3 regions of the Gottfriedia sp. S16(2024) genome follow, and region 1 is predicted to be linked to each of the others. Evidence: predicted binding sites of a transcription regulator. Region 1 holds the regulator's gene; each other region holds the start of a gene.
What was found. The regulator LexA, encoded in region 1, represses DNA repair genes until DNA is damaged. The targets are predictions, from matches to a motif close to CGAACATATGTTCG.

Region 1 (6,038 bases):
TTGAAATCTAGTTTTTTAGTCGATTTTATTCAAAAGGATAATGTATTTATTGTAGTTGGTGTCTCGATTGTTTATTTAAGTGATGCTGTTCAAATCGTAAATAAGTTTACCATTTATATTATGATTTTCTTGATTTTAATGCTGATTTTAATGGTTTGGATTTGGTCAAAAAAAATAACAGATCCATTGAAAGAGTTAAAAGATATTTCTAAAGAAATCGCTCAATTAGAATTTAAAAAGGCAAAAATTTCAACAAATGATGAAATCGAAGAACTTGCTAAAAGTATAAACGAAATGAGTGACAAATTGAGGATTGCCCATGATGATTTAAATCAACGGAATGCAAATTTAAAAACGTTCATTTCAGATATTTCTCATGAACTTAAAACTCCGCTTGCTTTAATCAAAGCTTATTCGGCAGGAATTAAGGACGGAATAGATGACGGAACCTATGTTGATACAATCATTAAACAAACAGATCAAATAAACCGTTTAATCGATAAATTATTAGAGTTATCAAGAATTGAACGTGAAAGATTACATATAGAACAATTTGACTTAATTCAGCTTTTGGATTCTAGCTTGGAAAACTTCGAAATCGAATTAAATCAAAATAATATAATCATAAAAAAAGAATATATTAAAACGAATCAAATTAATATTGAAGTAGATCGTGACCAAATTGAGAAAGTATTTAATAATTTAATTAGTAATGCAATTAAATATACAAAAAATCCGGTAATTAACATTAAGATTTACGAGGAAAATGAGGAAATTGTATTCATCATTAAAAATGAAACAAATCTTAAAAATTCCACTCAAATTAAGCAAATCTGGGAACCGTTTTATGTTATGGAGGCTTCCCGAAATAAACATTTAACAGGAACAGGCTTAGGTCTAGCGATTGTAAAATCGATTTTAAACCGTCATCAGTTAAAACATGATGTGAAATTAATAGATGGAACTATTCAATTTTCAATTCATTTTCCAAAACCCTTACAGTAGAGTAAGGGTTTTTAATTTTCTTCTTAGTTGTAACATGGAAGCCATAAACCATTTTTAAGAGAATGGAAATTTATTTTAATAGAAGTGCCGCTTAATCTATGAAAACTTACAAGATAAGAACTTCTCGTGGTTTTTTCATTTATTGATGAATAACGACACCTGTGCCTATTGGAACCATCGAAGATAATTCAAGTACATCCTTATTGAACATTCGAATACAACCATGTGAAACAAAGTGACCAATTGTTGCAGGATTATCAGTTCCATGAATTCCGTAATGTGGAGCGGAAAGTCCCATCCATAGTACCCCAAAAGGTCCACCAGGATTTGGATCTTTATTAATAATTGTATAAGTTCCTGTAGGAGTAGGAGTAAGCATTTTTCCTACACCAATTGGGTAAGTTTTAAGCAGAGTGTTTCCGTCGAAAAGTTTTAGCTGGCGGTTTGATGTAGAAATGTAGATCCAATTAGTCATTTTATCAACTCCAGTTTTTAACTATCGTATGAAGAAACTTTAATAGTTGTTAAATACAAGAAGGGTAATAGAATATATGAATTTTTAAATAGAAAAAATAGACAGATTCGATTACTTTTCTACTAATTCCTTAGTACCAAGATTGGAGCATATGAATACTCTATAGGACAAGCATTTTAAGGAGAGGATTAGTCTATAGTGTCTAATACAATTAAATATTTTCAATATGCCCAAGAAGTTTCAAAAAAAATTGGCTGGTTAACTGAAGTGATTTATACTCAATGGCAAGTAGAAACAGCACATTTTACGTCTAAAAATTTTAAGAAAAATAACAATATTGCAGGTCAAACGTGGTATCCAGGTTTACCACTTAGTAGTAGAGGAACTGCTAGACCTAAAAATGAAGGTGGATATTATATAAAATATAATGATCCAGTTCAGGGCTATGTTGATTTTATTTTAAGTAATCCACGATACAGTGAAGTGAAAACTTACAAAACTGCTAATGAGCAATTTAAAGCAATTGCTGCAGCAGGATGGGCTGTAGATACTAATTATGCAGATGTGCTCATCTCGGTAAATAATGCAAATATTAAAAATGGATTATATAAAAGGATCATTCAAATTGAGTTATATCCTTATAACGGAATCTTAAAAAAAGGTTCGAGGGGAGTGCAAGTAAAGAAAATTCAAGAAAAAATAGGCGTTAAAGTGGATGGGATATTCGGAAACCTAACTGAAAATGCAGTTAAAGAATTTCAAAGAAAAAATGATTTAGTAGTTGATGGAATTGTTGGGATAAAAACATGGGGGAAAATTTTCAATCCAACAAATCTATAAAATATTGAATTGTTTATTAAGTGAACCTGTATGATTTTAAATACAGGTTTATTAACATTAAACATAATACATAAAAGGGTTTGAAAGTATTTTATAGAAAAGGTTAACTATAACTATCTTTAGAAAAGGAGAACGAAAGTGGGAATTAGAAATGCGGATCTGAATGATTGTGAATCAATCGTAATTCTGGATTCACAAATTATTGGAAGCCGAATGAGGAAAAATCAAATTAAACTATCGATTGAAGAAAATCGATGTACAGTTTGTGAATTGAATGGAAGTTTAGTAGGTTTTATGATTTATCATAAATTTTTCTTTGGCCATTTATTTATTGATTTAATAATTGTTTCACCAAACATGAGGAGGCTTGGTATAGCAAAAAATCTCATGAAATATGTTGAAGTTTTTTCAGAAAAGAAATTATTTTCATCTACAAATAAATCAAATATCCAAATGCAAAAAGTATTTCAATCTTTAGGATATATTGAAAGTGGACTTATCGATAATTTGGATGAAGGGGATCCTGAAATTATTTATGTTAAATTAATAGATTAAACGATATTTTCGGCATTAATTTTTTAAACAAGAATAAAAATAATTTTATTACCCCAAATATCATTAACCACTTCCAATTACCCATCTTCAATTCAAATGTAATCTCATCTGATTCTCAATCTTATAATCATTTCATAGATTAATTTAAAAAGTGTAATATTATTTACAATAATTAAGAAAAAGTGTGTAAGAAGTCCTGACAGAATAATTAGTCTGTTACTTTAGGCTAATCAATTTAAAAAAAATTTAAATACATTCTTCCTGTTATTCTATTTTTCAATGCATGATGAATAGTAATAATATATAAATGCTCCAATTATATCATTACAAGGAGTGGAAATATGGATTTTAAAAGGGAATTCATCTTAAAAACAAAAGCAATATATAAAGAAACTGTTACAGAAAATATGGCATACAGTAAGATGTGTGAAAAATTTGAATCTTATTTTGCAGATTTAAAGGAGTCTTTAAAAAAGGAAATTGAAGTTTCGAATGGTGAATTTGATATTATGATTGATAAAGATAGTTTGATTGAGGTCTTATTAAATCAAAGAGAGTTATTAATTACGATTGATGACTCTGGAGTAGTAGTTAGTATTAAATATTTTGATGAAGTGCAAAATGAACAGGTTGAAAATAAGATTGATATAATTGAATATGATGGTGGGGCATATAAGAGTCAAGTATTTCAATCACCTATTACTAGAAATATAATCGATAATTATTTAGCAATTGCATTTAGAGATGATTTAGAGAAGTGTTTTGAAAGTTATAGTGAATGATAAACTGCTTAATTTAAAAGTGATATGTTACAGGTAACTAATTGTAAGTCTAGAGCTTGGAAAATCCAAGCTCTTTTAGTTTTGTCTATCGTTCTTCCACTTGAAACCTTAAAACAGTTTTCAATTTATCAGGTTGAGTTTTTCTTGCATCAGAAATATAGATTTCCTTATGTGTTTTTTGAACTCTTTGTAGATTATTCTCCGTGCAGAACTCTTCCATTAATTTAAAAGTTCGTGGTTCGTCATCATAACTTCCGATATGCATGGTTTGAACACATAAGCCTTCAGTAATCGATTCGAGTTTTACGTTTGCTAACAGTGGATTTTTCTTTTTTTGTTTAAGTTGATCTAAAATGATGTATGTTAAATCTTCTGAAACAAAGTCAGGTTGTCTAATCATTAATTTATATAGAAGATGTTCTTTGTTTAAATAGTCTAGTTTTCGGCCTTCTTCATCTAAATCCCATACTCCTTCAAGAGGGAAGACTGTGTAATCAAAGTAACCTTCTTGAACTATCCCTTTTTTAGGCAACATTTTAATTGCATATGCTAAAGTATAAAGTGCTTCTACATTTTCTTTAAATAATTCATTATTTGGATTCCCTTTGCCTTCAATCGTTATATATTTAAAGGCTGGTATATTAATTTTACTAGGCTTACTTTTTGGTAAATAAATTTCTTTTAAACTTTTTCTCCACTCGAGTTTACTCACTAAAAAAACTCCCTTAAATTATAAGTTAGTGTAGTTTGAATATGCTTATTAAAAATAAAAAGCAATCACATAAATATGTCATTGCTCTTAAAAGGTTTAATGATATGTACGATAAACTCCTATTACTTTTCCTAAAATTGATACTTGTTTTAATAAAATTGGAAACAGAGCATCATTTTCGGGTTGAAGTCTAAAATGGTCGCTTTCTTTATAGAAGCGCTTTACGGTAGCTTCACTATCTTCAGTCATGGCAACTACAATTTCTCCATTTTCAGCAGTGAATTGTTTTTTTACGATTACAAGATCGCCATTCATAATACCAGCATTGATCATACTATCTCCTTCTACACGTAACATAAAAACTTGTTCGTTAGATGGAGCAACAGAAGTCGGTAAAGGGAAATATTCTTCTACGTTTTCGACTGCAGTAATTGGAATCCCGGCAGTTACTTTACCGATTACAGGAATGTTAATAATATCGTTATAGATTTCAGAGTATGATGCTTGTACTTCATTCACAACCGTAGTTGTATCGCCAAGAATCTCGATTGCACGCGGTTTCGTAGGGTCTCTTCGAATATAGCCTTTTTGTTCTAGTCTCTCTAAATGACCATGCACTGTAGAGCTTGAAGCTAAACCAACAGCCTCAGCAATCTCTCGAACTGAAGGTGGATAACCTTTAATTTTTACTTCGTCTTTAATATAAGCTAAAATTTCTGCTTGCCTTTTCGATAGTTTGTTCATTTGAATTTCCCCCTTGCCTATAAAGTAGATAATACGTTCCTCTTTATTTTTTTCATTATATCATGATAGGATATGATATACAAACGTTAGTTCTATTTTTTATTAAAGTAGTTTTCATGTTCGTATGGAGGGAACAGTTAATGAATGCAATAATTTACGCGAGAGTAAGTACAGCAAAGGATTCACAAGAAACATCACTACAAAGACAAATGAGTGAACTAACCGAATTAGGTGAGCGGATGGGAATGTGTATTCTAGAAACAATAGGCGAACAGGCCAGTGGTTATGAAGTAGAAAGAGAAGGACTTTTCCAACTATTTCAAATTATAAAAGAGCACCAAGTTGATGCTTTATTAATACAAGATGAAACACGATTAGGCAGAGGTCATGCAAGAATCGCTTTATTACATTTTTTAAAAAGGGAAGGGATAAAATTATTTACTTCTTCTCAAAATGGACAATTTCAATTAAGTGAAAGCGATGAAATGGTTTTAGAAATTTTAAGTATTGTAGAGGAATATCAACGGAAAATTCATAATATGAAAATAAAAAGAGGTATGAGAAAGGCGGTTGAAAACGGGTATAAGCCTCAAAAAAACTTAGAAGGTAGTGTAAACGCAGGTGGTAGAGATAAGTTGGAATTACCGATTTCCGAAATTGTAAGATTACGTCAAAACGACCTAACATTTGAAGAAATTGCAGCTACCTTAAAAGGATTTGGATATAACGTTTCAAAAGCAACTGTCAATAGAAGGTATAATGAACATGTGAAAGAAATCTCCAATATTGAAAGCTAATGCAATTTATTGTAAGATGAGATACATTGAATAGAATATCAGACTCTAACGAACGATCGATTTCTTCGATGCATAGCCTGCTAAGGGAGTGCTCTTTACTCCGCTTTTCGTCAGACTTTTTGTCAAGA
Region 2 (6,038 bases), 770 kb from region 1:
TTACGCACTATTGTGGAAAAAGTAAACAAGGAAAATTTCGAGTGAAACGCAAATCAAGTAGGAAGAAAGTACAAAGCAAATTAAAAGAGTCTAAAGAATGGTTGAAGAAGAATAGAAATAATAATATTCATATAATTATGGACAGATTCAAACGCTCTCTTATTGGCTACTTCAACTACTATTGCATCACTGATAATATCCCAAATGTTAACATTTTCAAAGTTAAAATCGAGAACCTAATATTTAAGTGGCTCAATAGAAGAAGTCAAAGAAAATCCTTTAAATGGGAGAAATACAGACTCTTCCTTAGCAAATTTCCACTACCCACACCAAGGGCTAAGGTGAATATTTATGATTTAAGAAAAGAAATTAGCTATATTCTGTAAATGATTACTGGAGGAGCCGTGTGCATTAATAGTGCAAGCACGGTTCTGAGAGGGTTTGGAGTGCAATTTACCGTAAGGTAAAGAGACTCCATTCTACTCGACTAGTTCAATTAGGAATTTATAAAAGGCTTGGATTTTCATATCCAATTTTTAAAGATGAGCCACCTAATTAATGTATAGGAAAGATTTTCATTAGACTAGAAAATGGGTATAACATCAACTAATGAAACCATAGTGAGTGTATGAGTACAGTCGTATTTATCTACAAAGATAACAGTAGCGTTTAACCGATCAACCTTTTTTATTTTCCCAATTTCTGTTACAATACTTCCTTTAACCCAATAAACTAACGATACATCATTTTTTCTTTCGACAGCTTCAACAAGAATATAATTAATACGTTCCTGTTCATCATCATTTAATATTGGATGGGGTATCTTTTTTTGATTATCGATAATTTCAGCAATCCCTTTAAACTGCTGTGGAATCGATGCAAAAGGTTGCCATTTAATTATACCTCGACCCATTCGATCTTGTGTCATGCGAAATGACCTCCAATTTTCTTATTATTACCTCTAATAGTGCTGAAATCTGTAAAACTGCATGCTCTCAACAAACTATTTTTTCCATATTTACTTCTTATTGAATCCATAACTGCTGATAAATTTTGTTCCTTTTGCTTTTTAATTGGATTAGTAAAAAATGAAATTTGTTCTGAGTCAGTTTTTACAAAGTTCTTTAAAGCGATTGATATAGTTCTTACAGGTTCTTGATTATAATTTTCTTCTAGAATTTTAAGACAAACTCGATAAAAGTCATTTGTTATATTTGTTGGTTCTTCAATGGTGACACTTTTAGAAAATCCGCCAATGCCAGAACTATAACCAATACCAAAATGAATAGTTCTTGATTGATTGTTTTGATTTCTTAATCGAAAACAAACTTCCTCAAGTTGTTCTAGTATTAACGTTTTAATTTCATGTGAATGATAGTCTCTTAATAGAACTTGGCTTTTGCCAATTGACTTATCTTTCGGTTTGTAGTCTTTCATTTCACCAATTCGAGAGTAATCAATTCCGTTAGAATGGAGATGTAATTCTGTACCTATCACATTACCAAATTGTTTGATTAAAACTTCTTTCGGGTATCGCGCCAACTCACCAATAGTAGTTATGCCTAATCTGTTTAACTTTTGTTCAGTTTTCTTAGCAATGCCCCAGAATTTACTTAATGGAGTAATATTCCACATTTTGGTAGGAACATCAACATAAGTCCACTGTGATATACCACTCGGATGTTTTTTACTTTCTATATCCATACAGATTTTTGCGAGTAACAAGTTACTGCCAATTCCAATAGAACTCGAAATGCCAAAATGATCGTAAATATCCTGTTGGATTTTAAAAGCTAGATCCACAGGGGATAGCTTATGAAGTTTTTCATAACCTTTCATTGAAAAAGCAAATTCATCAATTGAATATTGCATGAAGTCGATAGGAGCGACATATTTAGTAAGCATAAGTTCAGTAATTTTATTTGAAATATTTACATACAAACTCATTGATGGATTGACAATATAAATGTCATTTTGTTTAGGTATTTCGAAAAGTCGATTTCCTGTTTTAATTCCTAATTTCTTCATTTCAGGTGTAGCTGCTAAGACTACTGATCCATCTCTATTTGTATCACCAACGACTGCCAATTTAACTTTAAGTGGATCTAATCCCATTAGAATACAACTAACTGATGCAAAGAATGACTTCATATCAACAAAATAAACCAGGTCTTCAGGGAAAGTTGAATAATCGTACATAATATAATAATACCTCCCATTTTGTAGAATGTGTGTTCTTATTTATTTTGTTTCATTATTTATTATACACAAACATTTGTTCTTGTATACGATAAATTATATAAAACAAGAACTTTTGTTCGTGTTTTGTTAAGAGGTCTGAAGTACAATTGATAAAATGGCTTTGTTTAAGAACAAGATTGATATTTCTTGTAGAACTAAATGACAGTATAGTTGAACAAGAATAATGGTAATGGATTTTTCCAAAACTAAAAATTAGAGTTAATTAAAAGCTAGGAGGTAACCCATTTGGTTATTTTGGGAACAAGTAATTTTTATGAAGATACAACTTGTCATGTAAGAAATGGCTTTTTAGAAATTTTAGTTGTAGGAAAATCACTATTATGAGGAAATATAATTTTGTTATTCTATTCCTCATTGGATTTTTAATTAATTCATCCAGCCAAATAACTGAAGCAAAGAATAATACCATTCAAAGGGTTCCTTTTTTGGAACAATTAAAGTCACACTCATTAAAGCATGAAGAGGTTCAATACATTAAAATTAAAAATGATTCTGGGCAAGAGCGTTTATTCAGTATTAACGATGGTTTTCAAGAACTTGTACTCAGAAAAGTGGTACACTGGCTTAATAACTCTAGCCGAGTAAATGGAACAATAGAGGTATCTTTAGATAATCCATCCAATAAATTGATGTTAAAAATGGCAAACCATGAAGTGATAACCATTGAACCCGCTTATACATGTGTAATTGACAATAAACGCAAAACCTGTACGGCTAAAGATGGAGAATTAATTGTTTCGGAAAATAATCAAAAAATGCGATTAAAGTCACAATCTCTTTATGATTGGCTTTTAGTAGAGTGGAGAAAAGAATTGGACGGACCTACTAAAGAAGAGTTGCTTGAAGAGGCATTGTATTCACGTTATTTAAATTATTTGGGTCCATCTTATTCTGATTTTTTTATGTGTCCAAAAATCAGAATTGAACCTATTGATGGGGACCCCAGGAGACATCTCATTTTTGCCAGTGCTATAAACTATTCAGGACACCACGGTGGAGATTATGATAAACTTACCTTTTCTGTAAGGGATTCAAACATAACAGGGTTACAAGTGGCAAATGTAAAAATTGAGAAACTTATTTCGCAAGAAGAAAGCAATAAACAATGCCAAAAATTCCATTAAATATATTATAAACGGGGCGTTTCTTATAGAGAGGGGAACGCTTCTTTTTTGGTTATTTTAGCAAATAAAAGTGATAATTAATTTGTGATGTGTTGTACTCCAATTAAAGCTAGCGTTATCCGAACAAAAAAAGGAGCTGTTGATAATTCAGCTCTTTAATCACTTTCTGACATTATAGTTTAAAAAGGACTTAATATAGGAATGTAGAATTGGATAATATACACTATTATCACTTATGAGAATTCGGGATAGAAACTTTGTTTCGACTTAAGTTATTTATTGAATGCAACAACGAAGTAGAAGCATTATTAATAAGCATGAATTCATAAAAATAAATAACAAAAAATTAATTTAGATCGAATTTCTTTGAAAATGGTATATATATACTACTATCTTAAAATAAACGCGAAAAGGAGATATTATGGCAAGATGTCAAAGTTGCGATTGTAAATGGAGTAAGAAATCATTGTGGAAGCTTTCATACTCAAGGGAAGGTGTGAATTGCGCCAATTGTGGTCAAAAACAATTTATCTCTTTTGATACACAGGTTTTTATAACCTTGGGATCGCTATCTTCTATATTTGGTGTTTTTATTATTCTTCTATTTCCTTCATATGTAAAACTGAGTAATAAAAACACAGGAAATTGGTGGAGCTAATAAATAGAACGGGTTATGTAAAGATTGATACTTAAAGTATCTAATAAGCTAACTATTACAAGTAATTGAATATATGCAAAGCATTAAAGGAATTGAGAAAAATACCATGGAGGGAACTAAGTGACCCTAAAACTATCTAATGATAAGTTGAGATTAGCTAGAGAATATTTAATGACTAAAGGTAGAAATTTAGAAAAAGAAATATATAAGTTCCATTTTGAAAACGGTAGTAAAAAATCTGTTATTTATGAACTTGCAAAGTATCAAGGAGAAAATGGTGGATTCAAAAATTTAGGTGAAGGTGAAATGCAGTCTGAAAATGCCATGGATACAAATATGGCGTTTCAAATCCTACATGATATTAACGCTAGTAGCAATGAGGAGATTGTTCGTAACGGTATTAATTATATAATGAACTCTTATGATAAGGATCTCAAATATTGGTATCCAAATCTAAAAGATTCGCCTGTTGAATTTTATATGATAACAGATAAATGGGCGAATCCATGTGCAGAATTAATTGCTTATTTACATGATTATCAGGAACTTGTTCCGCCCCATTTTCTCACAGATGTGACAGAACAAGCTATGAAAAAACTACAGTTGCTAAATAAGGATGGTTGGTTTGCTACACTTTGTTTTCTTCGATTAGCTGATCGAGTTGAAGATTCATTACGCGAAAGAATAGTAGATAAAGTTAAAACCAATATATTTGACTTAATCGAAACAAGGAAAGAGATTTGGTCAAATGAGTATTGTGCAAAACCTTTTTGGTATGCTCCCTCACCCCGAAGTCCACTATATCCTCTCCTTAAGGAACATACTCTACCTTGTCTAGCGAATGAGATACTTACCCAAGACGAAGATGGTAATTTTATATTAAACTGGGACGCTGGCACAGGGGAAAAAGAATGGAAGAGTATTATTACCATGGAAGTATTACGTACTTTAAAGAATTATGACATGATTTTATTATGAGGAGAGATTTTGTTTGTTTAATAAAATTCTGAAAAATCAATTCGATAAAGGCAAATCATTTATTAAGACGAACGGTCGAAAATTAGAAAGCGCTAGGTTTGACTTTGAGTTTGAGAATGGTGATAAAAAATCAATATTGAACGAGTTAAAAGAGTATCAGAATGAAGATGGTGGTTTTGGTAAAGCCATAGAACCAGATTTTTTGTTACCAAATTCATCTCCAATGGGTACGTGGGTTGCAGGACAAATCATGATGGAAATCGATTTGGATGCAGAACATCAAATGGTAAAACAAATGATTGATTATCTTGCTCAAACAAATAATAAGGAATCAGGTATGTGGGATTCTGTGTTAGCAGAGACAAATGAATATCCTCATGCGCCTTGGTGGCATTGGATAGAGGGTGTGCAAGAAAATTGGATGTTTAATCCAGGGATAGAACTAGCTGCTTTCGTAGTACATTGGTCCACTGTGAAAAGTGAGTCTGCGAAGATAGGATGGCATTCGATTGAAAATGCAGTTCATCATTTAATGCAAAAAAATGAAATGGATCGACATGAAATTAATAATTATCAGCAATTCATTAAAATAATCGATCCGTATAAAGAACTGCTTGATCTAAGAACACAACGCTCTTTAGAAAGTATATCTATTAAAATACTAGATTTAGCCGAACAGTGCATTGATAAAGACGTTTCTAATTGGGGAACAGGGTATAAATCCCTACCATTAGACTTTATTGATCATCCTCGCCATCCACTATGCGAAAGATTAGGAAATTTAATTGAAAAAAATATAGATTTTTATGTACAACAAATTAATAAGGATGGAGTTTGGGACATTTCATGGAGTTGGGGAAGTTACCCTAAATACTTTGAAATTGCAAGACAACAATGGATGGGAGTTCTTGCAGTTAATAGGTATAAACAATTTAAAGCATTTGGCTACTTGTAAAAATATCTGTAACAAGAGCGAACTTCCAAGGTACTTAACGTGTAGTTAAGTGCTTTTTTCT
Region 3 (6,038 bases), 290 kb from region 1:
AGCAGCATTGGCAATTGGTTCGCGAAATTATGGCAATGTCTTCTGTGAAAGTAGTGGAGCATCCTGATGTATTTGTACAGCAAACTGAATACTCTTTAGAAGATTTTGATTACATAATTGAATTAAGAAATGATGAAAATGAAGAAATTAAATATGAACTTGTAGACCAAATGGATAAAAATGGACACAACTCGTTCTCAATGTTTGATTTTTAAAGTAAGTTGGGGTGTAACTTGTGACAGAATTAGGAAAATATTTAAGAGAAGCAAGAGAAGCGAAAGGCTTATCAATTGACGATGTACAAGAGTTAACGAAGATTCAGAAACGTTATCTTGAAGCAATTGAAGAAGGTAATTATGAAATATTGCCAGGGCAATTTTATGTTCGTGCTTTTATAAGACAATATGCAGAAACAATTGGTGTTGACGTTTCTGGATTTCTAACTGAAAAGCCAGCGGTAGAGGAATCAACTGTGGTAAATACAGTAGAAGAAGTAAAGCATGAAGAAATCCCTAGTAGAGCATCGAAGCTTAAAGAACCATTAAACAATGTTAAGTCATCAAGAATAATGGATTATTTACCAAGGATACTAGTAGCGATTCTGATCCTTGGAATCTGCATTGCTATTTATATGATGTTCCCATCAAAAAATGATGGAAAATCTGCGGATACGAATCAATCTCAAACTAACTCTAATTCTGAAATTGAAAAACCAAAAAATAATGCGTTAGATCAGGCTAAAACTAATAATACGAAAAAAACAGAGAAACCGAAAAATGATGTGACTGAGCAACCGCCAGCACAAAAAATTACTGTTGACTCTGCAGCAGGTAAACGAACTACTATTTCTTTATCTGGTACTGATGTATTTAAATTAGAAGTAGTTGCAAATGGTGAAAGTTATGTGGATTTAAAAAATGCTGATGGAAAAATGTTCTATAGCGGAATTTTAAAACAAGGACAAACTCAGAACTACGACTTAACACAAGAAAATGAAGTAACAGTAAATATTGGTGCTTCTAATAATGTTGAGCTACGAATTAACGATGAGGTATTTAAATATCCAGTTAGTCCAACAAATGCTGTTCACCAAAAGATTACGATTAAAAATTTAAAAATGAATCAATAGTCATCTTTAAGATGGCTTTTATTCATTTATTATAAATGCTTCATTTTTAGAAAGTTTTGGAGGGTTTTACCATGAATTTACCAAATAAAATCACAGTGTCAAGGGTTTGTCTAATTCCATTATTTATGATTGCCGTTTTAATCGATTTTGGATGGGGAAATGTTACATTAATGGGTGATTCGATACCAGTTAATCATTTAGTAGGAGCTGCAATTTTTATTATTGCCTCTGTTACTGATTTTATTGATGGATATTACGCAAGAAAATATAATTTAGTTACTAATTTTGGTAAGTTTCTAGATCCACTTGCTGATAAATTACTTGTTTCTTCAGCGTTAATTATCTTAACTGATTTTCATTATGTTCCTGCGTGGATTACGATTGTCATTATAAGTAGGGAGTTTGCTGTAACCGGTTTACGAATGATTTTAGCTGGTTCTGGAGAAGTACATGCTGCTGCAATGCTAGGTAAAATTAAGACTTGGGCTCAAATAGTTGCGATTTCAGCATATTTCTTACATGACTTCCCATTGAATTTCTTACCATTTTCGATTGCGGATGTATCACTTTGGGTCGCATTATTCTTTACAGTATATTCTGGTTGGGATTATTTTTATAAAAATAGAGATGTTCTACTTAAATCAATGTAATTAATAATATAGGGGGAAATGATATGAAGCGTGCTGAAATCATCGCAGTAGGTACTGAGCTACTTTTAGGCCAAATTGCAAATACGAATGCTCAATTTTTAGCTAAACATTTATCTGCATTAGGATATCACCATCATTTCCAAACAGTTGTAGGAGACAATTCCGATCGACTTAAAAGTGCATTAGAAATTGCTTCATCAAGAAGTGATTTAATCATCTTAACTGGTGGACTTGGACCAACAAAAGATGATTTAACGAAAGAAGTTGTCTCTGAATATGTTCAAGAGTCACTTGTTTACCATGATCAATCACTAGAATATATTGAACAATATTTTATTAAAGTAAATCGCCCAATGACTGAGAATAATAAAAAACAAGCATTAGTCATTAATAATGCACATGTTTTATTGAATAAAAACGGTATGGCACCTGGAATGGTTTATGAAGCGAAAGAAAAACAATTTGTATTATTACCAGGACCACCGAAAGAAATGATTCCGATGGTTGAGAAAGAACTTATTCCTTATTTTTTAAAAGGAAAGGAAGCAAGTACGATTATTTCGAAAGAGCTTAAGTTTTTTGGTATCGGTGAATCAATTTTAGAAACTGAAATTCTTGATTTACTTGATAATCAATCAAATCCAACAATTGCTCCTTTAGCGAGTGAGGGAGAAGTAATGCTTCGAGTTACTGCAAGTGCTAGTAATGAGCAAGAGGCAGTTAAACTAATTGGACAAGCTGAAGAAAAAATACGTGAGCGTGTTGGGCAGTTTATATATGGTACAAATAATGAAAACTTATTTACAGTTTTATCAAGAAAGTTAAAAGATTTTAAACTGACCATTTCTGCTGCTGAAAGTTTAACAGGAGGTCTATTCAGTAAAAGAATGACAGATATTCCTGGGAACTCGTCCATTTTTAAAGGTAGTGTTGTTTGTTATTCTAACGAAATGAAACAAAACCTTTTAAATGTGCCGTCAGATATTCTTAATAAAAATGGTGCAGTCAGTTCAGAGTGTGCAAAATCACTAGTTGAAAATATTCAAAGATTAACAGGAAGTAATATTTCAATTAGTTTTACTGGTGAAGCAGGACCGTCTACATTAGAAGATGTGCCGGTAGGAAAAGTATTTATCGGTATTAAAATTGGTGATTCTGATTCAATTGTAAAAGAGTTTCAATTTAGTGGCACTAGAGAACAAATAAGGTTATCAAGTGTTAAAAATGGCGCGAACATGTTGATAAAATTAATTAATTCAAGTTTTGAAAGTCAAGACTTATAAAATGAAATAGAATATTTTATAATAAAAAAGCTCGGTTAATATAGCCGAGTTTTTTAATTTTATAGTTACGATATTAATAAAAATCTAGTTTTATAGACCGAAAAATACGAAACAAGCGTTTCTATTCTTAAAAAAATAAGTTTAAATACGAAAAATATCGAATAAACGTTCTATTTTTTTGTTGGCAAACGAACAAAAAACAGTTATTATATAGTTAAGAGATAAATGAGTCCTGAAGGAGGAATTTAAATGAGTGATCGTCAAGCTGCATTAGATATGGCTTTAAAACAAATCGAAAAACAATTCGGTAAAGGTTCAATTATGAAACTTGGGGAACAAACTGACCGCCAAATTTCAACTATTTCTAGTGGATCGTTAGCACTAGATGTAGCGTTAGGTGTAGGTGGATATCCGAGAGGAAGAATTATCGAAGTATACGGTCCTGAAAGTTCAGGTAAAACAACTGTAGCATTACATGCAATCGCTGAAGTTCAAGCAAATGGAGGACAAGCGGCGTTTATAGATGCTGAGCATGCATTAGATCCGGTTTATGCTCAAAAATTAGGTGTAAATATTGATGAGTTATTATTATCTCAACCAGATACAGGTGAACAAGCACTTGAAATCGCTGAAGCATTAGTACGTAGTGGTGCAATTGATATTATCGTAATTGACTCAGTAGCTGCATTAGTTCCAAAGGCGGAAATTGAAGGTGAGATGGGTGATGCTCACGTAGGTCTACAAGCTCGATTAATGTCACAAGCATTACGTAAACTTTCAGGTGCAATTAACAAGTCAAAAACGATTGCATTCTTCATTAACCAAATTCGTGAAAAAGTTGGGGTTATGTTCGGTAATCCTGAAACAACTCCAGGTGGACGTGCGTTAAAATTCTACTCTACAATTCGTTTAGAGGTACGTCGTGCTGAGCAATTAAAACAAGGTAATGATATTGTAGGTAACAAAACAAAGATTAAAGTTGTTAAAAATAAAGTAGCACCACCATTTAGACAAGCAGAAGTTGACATTATGTACGGAGAAGGTATTTCTAAAGAAGGCGAAATTCTTGATATTGGATCTGATCTAGATATCGTTCTTAAGAGTGGAGCATGGTATTCTTACAATGAAGAGCGTCTTGGACAAGGACGTGAAAATGCTAAGCAATTCTTAAAAGAAAATAAAGAAATTCGTAATACGATTAAAGAATCGATCCGTCTTCACCACGGTTTAGATAACCCTGTTACTATAACTGAAACAGATGACGAAGAACAATTCTCTTTATTAAATGATAAATGAGTAATCATAAGTTAGTTTAAAACAGCACAAAATGCGGGCGCTTATTAAAAGTGCCTGCATTTTTTTATATTATTAATTTCTTTGATTATCTAAAAAGCAGTATTTATTGAGAAGTAAAAGTTTTTAATTGAAATATAGATAATAATTTCACGAATATGAAATAGCTATTCAAACGGAAGGATTCACTGTCCTATAGTCAATGCGTAGTGTCACCATAAGGAGCGACTATGAAGATGGAAATTAATTCACACATGGTAAGTAAGGTGTTCTGCATTGGAATTAGGCATATTTTTATAATCTGGCCTTATAAAAAAACAGACAATATTTAATTTCTTTTATATTTATAAGCAGTACTTTATATATGAAAAATTCTATCAATTCACTTACTAATTAGAACTTAATAAAAAATTTAATGAATAAAATTTAGATTCTCATGTATGAAATCTAGTAAAAATGTAATAAATATTGATAAATCAAGTAAGTAAGCGAGTTACAAGGCTTGACATCATTTGGTAAGAGATTTAATATTTAAGTGTATATTCTAAAAAAATATTACTATTTTGTAAAAAATTGAATTGAAGTGTGCTGTATGTTGATGCAATTATTTATACAATATAACAGCCGACAAAAATGAAACTAACTAAATAGCAAGAGGAGGTGAAATCATGGGTGCAAATACTATAATTTTGATCATCTTCGCATTGCTTGCCACATTCGGAGTCGGTTATGCTGTCGGATTTTTTGTCCGTAAGTCCATTGCAGAAGCTAAAATAAATGGCGCAACTAATCATGCAAATCAAATTATTGAAGATGCAAAACGTGATTCAGAAACAATTAAAAAAGAAGCTTTATTGGAAGCAAAGGACGAAATTTTCAATATTCGTACAGATGCAGAGAACGAAATTCGAGACCGTCGTAGTGAACTACAAAAGTCAGAAAATCGTTTGATGCAAAAAGAAGAGAACTTAGATCGTAAAGATGATGGACTTTCAAAACGTGAGTCTGTTCTTGAAAGAAAAGAGGAATCTCTTGTTTTAAAACAACAGCAGATAGAAGAAATGGAAAGCAAGATAGAAGCATTAATTGCTGCTCAACAAGAAGAGTTAGAAAGAATTTCTAGCTTAAATCGTGAAGAAGCAAGACAATTAATACTTACTAAAGTCGAAAATGAATTATCCCATGAAACAGCAATACTAGTAAAAGAAACAGAAGCTCGAGCAAAAGAAGAAGCAGATAAGAAAGCAAAAGATATTTTATCATTAGCAATCCAGCGATGTGCTGCAGATCATGTTGCTGAAACAACTGTATCAGTTGTAAATCTTCCAAATGATGAAATGAAAGGTCGTATTATTGGCCGTGAAGGACGAAATATACGTACTTTAGAAACGTTAACTGGTATAGATTTAATTATTGATGATACGCCTGAAGCTGTAATATTATCAGGTTTTGATCCAATTCGTCGTGAAACTGCACGAATTGCACTAGATAAATTAGTACAAGATGGTCGAATCCATCCTGCACGAATTGAAGAAATGGTTGAAAAATCAAGACGAGAAGTAGATGAGTACATACGAGAAGTCGGTGAACAAACTACTTTTGAAGTTGGTGTTCATGGAATTCACCCTGACTTAATTAAAATATTAGGTCGTCTGAAATTTAGAACTAGTTATGGTCAAAATG

Region 2: a site for LexA is predicted at 2,308-2,321, ahead of AB1282_RS19775 (DNA polymerase thumb domain-containing protein). Genes of this name have one in related genera too.
Region 3: a site for LexA is predicted at 3,221-3,234, ahead of recA (recombinase RecA). Genes of this name have one in related genera too.

Annotation. Positions count from the first base shown of each region.
Region 1 is NZ_JBFLUO010000001.1:3,398,071-3,404,108, forward strand. Features, by position in the region: gene AB1282_RS15980 (sensor histidine kinase) at 1-1,005, shown strand, start outside; gene AB1282_RS15985 (L,D-transpeptidase) at 1,145-1,480, opposite strand; gene AB1282_RS15990 (glucosaminidase domain-containing protein) at 1,679-2,320, shown strand; gene AB1282_RS15995 (GNAT family N-acetyltransferase) at 2,459-2,875, shown strand; gene AB1282_RS16000 (hypothetical protein) at 3,217-3,657, shown strand; gene AB1282_RS16005 (GyrI-like domain-containing protein) at 3,743-4,369, opposite strand; gene lexA (transcriptional repressor LexA) at 4,466-5,113, opposite strand; gene AB1282_RS16015 (YneB family resolvase-like protein) at 5,254-5,910, shown strand.
Region 2 is NZ_JBFLUO010000001.1:4,164,001-4,170,038, reverse strand. Features, by position in the region: gene ltrA (group II intron reverse transcriptase/maturase) at 1-386, shown strand, start outside; gene AB1282_RS19780 (YolD-like family protein) at 584-928, opposite strand; gene AB1282_RS19775 (DNA polymerase thumb domain-containing protein) at 925-2,199, opposite strand; gene AB1282_RS19770 (hypothetical protein) at 2,583-3,386, shown strand; gene AB1282_RS19765 (hypothetical protein) at 4,165-5,022, shown strand; gene AB1282_RS19760 (hypothetical protein) at 5,036-5,977, shown strand.
Region 3 is NZ_JBFLUO010000001.1:3,104,891-3,110,928, forward strand. Features, by position in the region: gene AB1282_RS14485 (DUF3388 domain-containing protein) at 1-215, shown strand, start outside; gene AB1282_RS14490 (helix-turn-helix domain-containing protein) at 236-1,129, shown strand; gene pgsA (CDP-diacylglycerol--glycerol-3-phosphate 3-phosphatidyltransferase) at 1,201-1,779, shown strand; gene AB1282_RS14500 (competence/damage-inducible protein A) at 1,803-3,062, shown strand; gene recA (recombinase RecA) at 3,312-4,358, shown strand; gene rny (ribonuclease Y) at 5,024-6,038, shown strand, end outside.